DNA from 3 places in the Arminella tumorigenes genome. Region 2 is predicted to be linked to each of the others. Evidence: riboswitches for the same ligand, from Rfam matches in the RefSeq annotation. Region 2 holds a riboswitch; each other region holds the start of a gene.
What was found. Region 2 has a riboswitch for cobalamin ahead of cobU (bifunctional adenosylcobinamide kinase/adenosylcobinamide-phosphate guanylyltransferase). Riboswitches for the same ligand answer to the same signal wherever they lie in the genome.

Region 1 (2,261 bases), 150 kb from region 2:
CCGCTTGAGCACCCGCTTCTCGATGACGCCGAGGTCGTCCGACGATTTATCGAAGTGCGAGTGAAAGAAGTTCGGGAGGTTGGGCATGCGCGGCTCCGATGTTGCTTAGCGGCAGTATTCGGTTGCCGCGATGAATTGCAACGGCAAAACATGGGATTGGCGCTACCTCACGCAATTGCGTCCGGTGCAGCCGGTTGATGTCCGGTGGGCGAGCCGTTAAAACCTCCACGGTCGCTGTTTTGTTCTGGCTGGCGGCTTTCGAGGATGGGTGAGACATGCGCAGTTCGGTCGAGATCTTCAACATTGCAACGGGTCGAAGCCGGGTCGTCTGGCAGACCGATCGGCTGGTCGAGGCGCCGAACTTTGCGCCGGACGGACGTTACCTGCTCGTCAACGATGACGGGCTTCTTTGCCGCCTGTCTCTCGACGGGCTCGCCACTGTCGAGCGCGTCGACACAGGCTTTGCCAGCCGTTGCAACAACGACCATGGCATCTCGCCCGATGGCACGCTGATCGCGCTCTGCGACAAGGTCCAGTACGGCAAGTCCTGCATCTATCTCGTCCCGGCGGAAGGCGGCGTCCCCACGCAGGTGACGACAAACCTGCCGTCCTACTGGCACGGCTGGTCGCCCGACGGAAAGCATGTCAGCTACTGCGGCATTCGCGGCGATCTGTTCGACATCTACACGGCCTCGGTCGAGGGCGGCGCGGAGACGCGGCTGACCCATGGCGAGGGCCGCAACGACGGGCCGGACTGGTCGGCCGATGGCGCATGGATTTATTTCAACTCAAGCCGGACCGGCCGTATGCAGATCTGGCGTATCCGACCTGACGGTCGCGACCTGCAGCAGGTGACCGACGATGCGTTCGGCAACTGGTTTCCCCATCCATCGCCGAAGGGCGACAAGGTGGTGCTGCTCTCCTACGATGGCGACGTCTTCGATCATCCGCGCGATCTCGACGTCCGCCTGCGGCTGATGGACATGGATGGCGGCAACATCACGACGTTGTTCGAGCTGTTCGGAGGCCAGGGGACGATCAACGTGCCGAGCTGGTCGCCCGATGGCGAGGAGTTCGCTTTTGTCCGGTACGAACCGGAGCGCTGAGCAGGCCCGCGATCCGCTTGCCATCGCCAGCCAGATCGCGCATATCTCCTTCATCAGGTGCCCGCCCAGGCGGGAGAATCGGGAAGCCGGTGCAAATCCGGCGCGTGCCCAACGCTGTATGGCGGATGGAGATGCACGGGGGACGGTCAGTTCTCCGATATGCCACTGGTTCCGACCGGGAAGGCAGCATCGCCAGATGAAGCCAAGCCAGAAGACCGGCCTGATAAGATAGACTGATCCCGCGAGGACGGCGGGCGGTTGGCATTGTTGGGGATAGAAACGATGCGACCTGACTGCAGGGACGATCTCGTCCGGGCACACGCTTTTTCCGTCGCCGAGCGCGACGCCATCTACCACGCGATCGAAACGCGCAGGGACGTGCGGGACCAGTTCCTGCCGCAGCCGCTGCCGGACGACCTGATCGCAAGACTGCTGCGTGCTGCCCATCACGCGCCTTCTGTCGGCTTCATGCAGCCCTGGAATTTCATTCTCGTGCGCGACACCGCCATCCGTGAGAAGGCCTTCGAAGCCTTCGAGCGCGCCAATGGTGAGGCAGCACTACAGTTCGAGGGTGCTCGCCGCGAGAGTTACCGGTCGCTGAAACTCGAGGGTATCCGCAAGGCGCCGCTCAGCATCTGCATCACCTGCGATCCGGATCGCGCCGGGCCCGTCGTGCTCGGCCGCACCCACAATCCACGCATGGATGCCTACTCGACAGTCTGCGCCGTGCAGAACCTCTGGCTCGCGGCGCGCGCCGAGGGTGTCGGGGTCGGCTGGGTCAGCATTTTTCACGATGCCGATATCCGGGCGCTGCTCGGCATACCGGAGCGGATCGAGATCATCGCCTGGCTCTGCCTGGGGTTCGTCGACGAGCTCTATGGCGAACCGGAACTCGCCGTCAAAGGCTGGCGGCAGCGGTTGCCGCTGGAGGATCTGGTGTTCGAGAATGGCTGGGGCCAGCCGCAGGGCTGAGGGCCTATTGTTGGGGCTGCTCGCCGGGTGCGGCCGGACGGGTGAGGTCTAGCTTGCGCTGGTCGGGCTGCAGGAATGCCGGGCCGACCTGGCGGATGTTGCCGGCGGACGGATCGTAGGGCCGTTCTACCGGCGGCGCATCGCCCTTTGCGGGGGCCGTCGGCAGTGCCGGCGGCGACGCTT
Region 2 (2,261 bases):
GACGACAGGGGTCAGGGTGACGATGGTGTAGCTGCCGATGATCAGCTCAAAGGCATAGAATGCGCCTGTGAGGGGCGCGCTGAAGGCTGCGGCGATGGCACCGGCCGCACCGCAGCCGACAAGGGTGCGAAGGTCGCCGCGGCGCAGCTGCAGTTTCAGTCCGAGTTTCGAGGCGATGCCGGCGGCGATCTGAGTGTAGCCGGCCTCCAGCCCGACGGATGCGCCGAAACCGTTGGATATGAGGTTCTGGATGGATACCAGAATGCTGTCGGTGAGCGACAGCCGGCCGCCGTGAAGCGCGTTGGCCTCGATCGGGTCGATCATCGGCTTCTTGCGGGTCTTGGAGAGGATGAAGAGCATCAGCCCCAACAGCACGCCACCTGCAATCGGCGCCAGCAGCAATAGGAGCTTGTTGTCGATCACGGCGCTACTCAGCCTGCCGTCGTCGCCGATGCCGTAGATGAGCATGTGCATCTGGCGCGAGATCAGGCTCATGGCCGTCACAGCTAGCCCCGACGTAACGCCGACCAAGGCGCCGGCGATGACGAGGCCGACTTCGCTTTGTCGCAGGATCGCGCGCATCCGACCTGCTTCAAAGAGAGATCGTAGAGTGCGGAAGCGGGGCGCATGGAATCGTTGGAGCATGGCGTTACGCATGAAAGAGAGGCGGTTGTTTAAAGCTGGACGTCTTACACTAGCAATTGCGACAAAAAGACCGCCGACGAGAATGATTTCAGCGCCGCTTCAACACATATATGGCGGAAAGCGAATTCGTCGATCAGTTGACTTGCATAAGGCGAAGGCCTAATCCTGAACGCATAACGGAAGGTTCCCGCGCCGTGAAAACGGTATGGGATCAAAAGGGAATGTGACCGGGCGGACCCATACAGGGCGCTCTTATCGCAGCCGACCCCGCGACTGTAGAACGGTCAGGGTTTTTCGTCGGGTGTTACGGGACGACGGGTGATGTTCTGCAATGGTGCAGGCGGGCCTGAAGTCGAAGGCATCGGAAAAGCCACTGGCGTGGCATCGTGATCTACCGGGGTGGGACGCCTCTTCATCTACGAATCGTCCGCCTTTTCATGATGACCTGCTGGGAAGGCGAGAAAGACCCGTGATCTCCGACCGGAACGACATCCGTCGTTCCGGTCGGAGGTTGCAACCGTGAGCCAGGAGACCTGCCATCCGTGCCGGGCGAAAAGCCCACCCTTTGGGACGTCGTCCCGCTGCCAGCACGGAGGTTGTCATGGCTGAATGTTTGACTTTGCGCGTCATTGCGACGCGGTTTCTTGATCCGACTGGTTGCACGCTTGCAGCCTCGCGCAGAACCGCGTGAGGATCGGAACAGCCTGATGTCATCCCCAACCTTCGAAACGGCCCTCGTGCTTGGCGGCGCGCGCTCCGGCAAGTCGTCTTTTGCCGAGGCGCTCGTCACAGGCTCCGGCCTCGACCGCCATTACGTCGCCACCGGTCGAGCTTGGGATGCCGAGATGGCGGAGCGCATCCGCCAGCACCGCGTCGATCGCGGCGAGGGCTGGACGACGCATGAGGAGCCGCTCGATCTTGTCGGCACGCTCGGTGCCATCGACGCGCCCGGCCGCGCTGTTCTCGTCGATTGCCTGACGCTGTGGGTTACAAACCTGATGATGGAAGAGCGCGACGTGACTGCCGCCTTCGCGTCACTCTGCCAATTCCTGCCTGGCGCAAGGGCGCGCCTGGTGTTCGTCTCCAACGAGGTCGGTCTCGGCATAGTGCCGGAAAACCGCATGGCGCGGGATTTTCGCGACCATGCCGGCCGTCTCCATCAAATGATCGCGGCTGAGGCAACCGACGTCTATTTCGTCGCCGCCGGACTGCCGCTGAAAATGAAAGGCTGATACATTGCAACAGAAAATTCCCGCCACCGTCATCACCGGCTTCCTCGGGGCTGGCAAGACGACGATGATCCGCAACCTGCTGCAGAATGCCGGCGGCAAGCGCATCGCCCTCATCATCAACGAGTTCGGCGATCTCGGCGTCGACGGCGACGTGCTGAAGGATTGCGGCGCCGAGAACTGCTCGGCCGACGATATCATCGAGCTCACCAACGGCTGCATCTGTTGCACGGTCGCCGACGACTTCATTCCGACGATGACTCAGTTGCTTGCCCGCAACCCGCGGCCCGACCACATCGTCATCGAGACATCCGGCCTTGCGCTGCCGCAGCCGCTGGTGGCGGCCTTCAACTGGCCCGACATCCGCACGCACGTGACGGTCGATGG
Region 3 (2,261 bases), on a different replicon from region 2:
GCTGCCCGATATCGAATGGTTGGACAGTTCGTAATCCTCGACATGAACGAGGCATCCCTGCGGTTTCAGGAAAACGATGCCGTAGGCGCCCGGTTCATCGACGGAGAGAGAGGTATCCTCCGTGTCGAATACCATCGGCTGCTGATGGACCGGGCTCTTGAATATCGAGAAAGGTATACCGCGATGGGAGCCGCCAATCGTGCGGTGAACATGGCCGGCGAAGATGTGACGGACATTCCCGTATTCGGCAAGGATATCGTAAAACTCCTCGCCGTTCCGAAGCTTGATCTTGTCCATCCCGGGAAACCCGGTGTCGAGCGGCGGGTGATGCATGAAGATGTAGACGGGCCGGTCGCCGGCACCGGCGAGGTTCTGCTTCAACCAGGCAAGCCGATTGTCGCACAGCACCCCGGCATGAACGTCCGGCGAGACATAGGGCGGCCCGGAAAGCGTATCGAGCAGAAGCATGACGCCTTTTTCGGTCTCGATCCGCTGCTGGATGAAGCCGTGCTCGTCACGCGGGCTTTCAGGGTAGGCCGCAATGAAGTTTTCGCGATTGTCGTGGTTGCCAACCAGCAGGTGGACGGGAATTTCGAGCGTGCCGAGCAGTTCGCGCAGTCTCGCATAGGATTGGCGACTGCCGCGGTGCGAGAGGTCGCCCGTCATCACCGCAAACTCAGCATCGCGGTGATGCAGGTTGACATGATCTATCCCTCTCGAAAGGCGCTGATAGGGATCTAGGCCGATGATCGTCTCTCCCTCGAGAACCATGTGCAGATCGGTGAATATAATAATTTTGCTCATGCGCTACTCCTGCCTGCGATGCCCGGAATGCCTTTCGTCGGGCATGTTTCCGGTTCGCACATTCCAGACCTTGCACGTCGTTTGCAACAGGTTTGCGTCAGCAGCCTGTTTGATTGCTACCGCAACAAGACACTTGACTGCCTGCATTTTAACAATAATGTAACGTTATAACATTTTATAGAGCAATGATGGATTTCCGACCTGTGCGAAATTTTGCGAGAGCCGCCCACCTTGACCGCCGTTGCAGGCCTGTCATAGATGCAATCGACGGTTCCCTTAGGATGACTCCAAGGGGATTAATAGGGAACACGGTGAGGGCCACCCGAATGGGACCAAGACCGTGACTGCCCCCGCAACTGTAAGCGGATTGCTGCTCATCCCAGGGCCTCAGGGCCATGTCACTGCGAAAGTTTCGCGGGAAGACAGATGATCGGCGCATATCCGCAAGTCAGGAGACCTGCCGTCAAGCGCTATCCCATCAACCCGGGCGGGGATGCCCGGAAAGGAAAAGATATGTCTCACCTGAATTTTCGCTATAGCCTGGCGCATCTCCGGCTCGATTGGGCTTCCGACAGCTGACGCTTTGATCTCAGCTTGCCTCGCTGCCGCATGCCTGCGGCACCAGGGCGCTCGCCGTCCCATAAAATCGAGATATTTTTCATGCGTCAGTTTCTGTCCAGCATTACGCTTGCCTGCGGGCTTCTCGGCATGGCCGCCCCCGCATTTGCGGCGACGACCTATCCACTTTCGATAACCAACTGCGGCCAGCAGGAGACCTTCACCAAGCCGCCTTCGAAGATAGTATCCATCGGCCAGGGGATGACCGAAGTTCTCCTGTCTCTCGGCCTTGCCGACAAGATCGTCGGCACGGCCGTTTGGGTAGGCCCCGTGCTTCCGCAATATGCGGAGGCCAACAGTAAGATCAAAAGGCTGGCCGACAACGATCCGAGCTTCGAATCCGTCGTCGGACGCCAACCCGACCTGGTGGCTGCGGAATTCGAGTGGCATGTCGGACCGCAGGGTTCCGTCGGAAAGCGGGAGCAATTCTCCGACCTCGGCATAAACACCTATATTTCACCAGCCGATTGTGTCGCCAAAGTCAATGCCGACGGCGGAGACGGGGTCCGCAAGCAGATGTTCAGCATGGATCTGGTCTATCAGGAGATCGCCCAACTCTCCGAAGTGTTCGATATCAAGGACCGCGGCGATGCCCTGATCGCCGACCTCAGGAAACGCGAGGCCACCGCTGTGGCATCCGTTGAAGGGGCTGCCGCCAAGCACCTGCCGATCGTCTTCTGGTTCTCGAGCAAGGAGGTGCGCGGCGATGCCTTCATAGCCGGCAAGAACGGTGCTCCAGCCTATATGATGAAGGCCCTCGATGCGCGCAACGTCGTGACGACAGAGGAGGAATGGCCGCTTGTCGGCTGGGAAACGATATCCCAGGCGAACCCGGCCGT

Region 1: linked by a shared signal. The riboswitch ahead of bluB (5,6-dimethylbenzimidazole synthase) and the one ahead of cobU (bifunctional adenosylcobinamide kinase/adenosylcobinamide-phosphate guanylyltransferase) in region 2 are both predicted to bind cobalamin.
Region 3: linked by a shared signal. The riboswitch ahead of PR017_RS25125 (ABC transporter substrate-binding protein) and the one ahead of cobU (bifunctional adenosylcobinamide kinase/adenosylcobinamide-phosphate guanylyltransferase) in region 2 are both predicted to bind cobalamin.

The regions. Positions count from the first base shown of each region.
Region 1 covers NZ_CP117255.1:1,576,162-1,578,422, reverse strand. Annotated here, with positions in the region: gene PR017_RS07840 (DUF1003 domain-containing protein) at 1-87, opposite strand, end outside; gene PR017_RS07835 (TolB family protein) at 276-1,106, shown strand; cobalamin riboswitch at 1,145-1,344, shown strand; gene bluB (5,6-dimethylbenzimidazole synthase) at 1,389-2,078, shown strand; gene PR017_RS07825 (DUF2865 domain-containing protein) at 2,083-2,261, opposite strand, start outside.
Region 2 covers NZ_CP117255.1:1,729,920-1,732,180, reverse strand. Annotated here, with positions in the region: gene PR017_RS08610 (chloride channel protein) at 1-645, opposite strand, end outside; cobalamin riboswitch at 810-1,200, shown strand; gene cobU (bifunctional adenosylcobinamide kinase/adenosylcobinamide-phosphate guanylyltransferase) at 1,353-1,877, shown strand; gene cobW (cobalamin biosynthesis protein CobW) at 1,882-2,261, shown strand, end outside.
Region 3 covers NZ_CP117258.1:333,143-335,403, reverse strand. Annotated here, with positions in the region: gene spdA (2', 3'cyclic nucleotide phosphodiesterase SpdA) at 1-804, opposite strand, end outside; cobalamin riboswitch at 1,056-1,283, shown strand; gene PR017_RS25125 (ABC transporter substrate-binding protein) at 1,465-2,261, shown strand, end outside.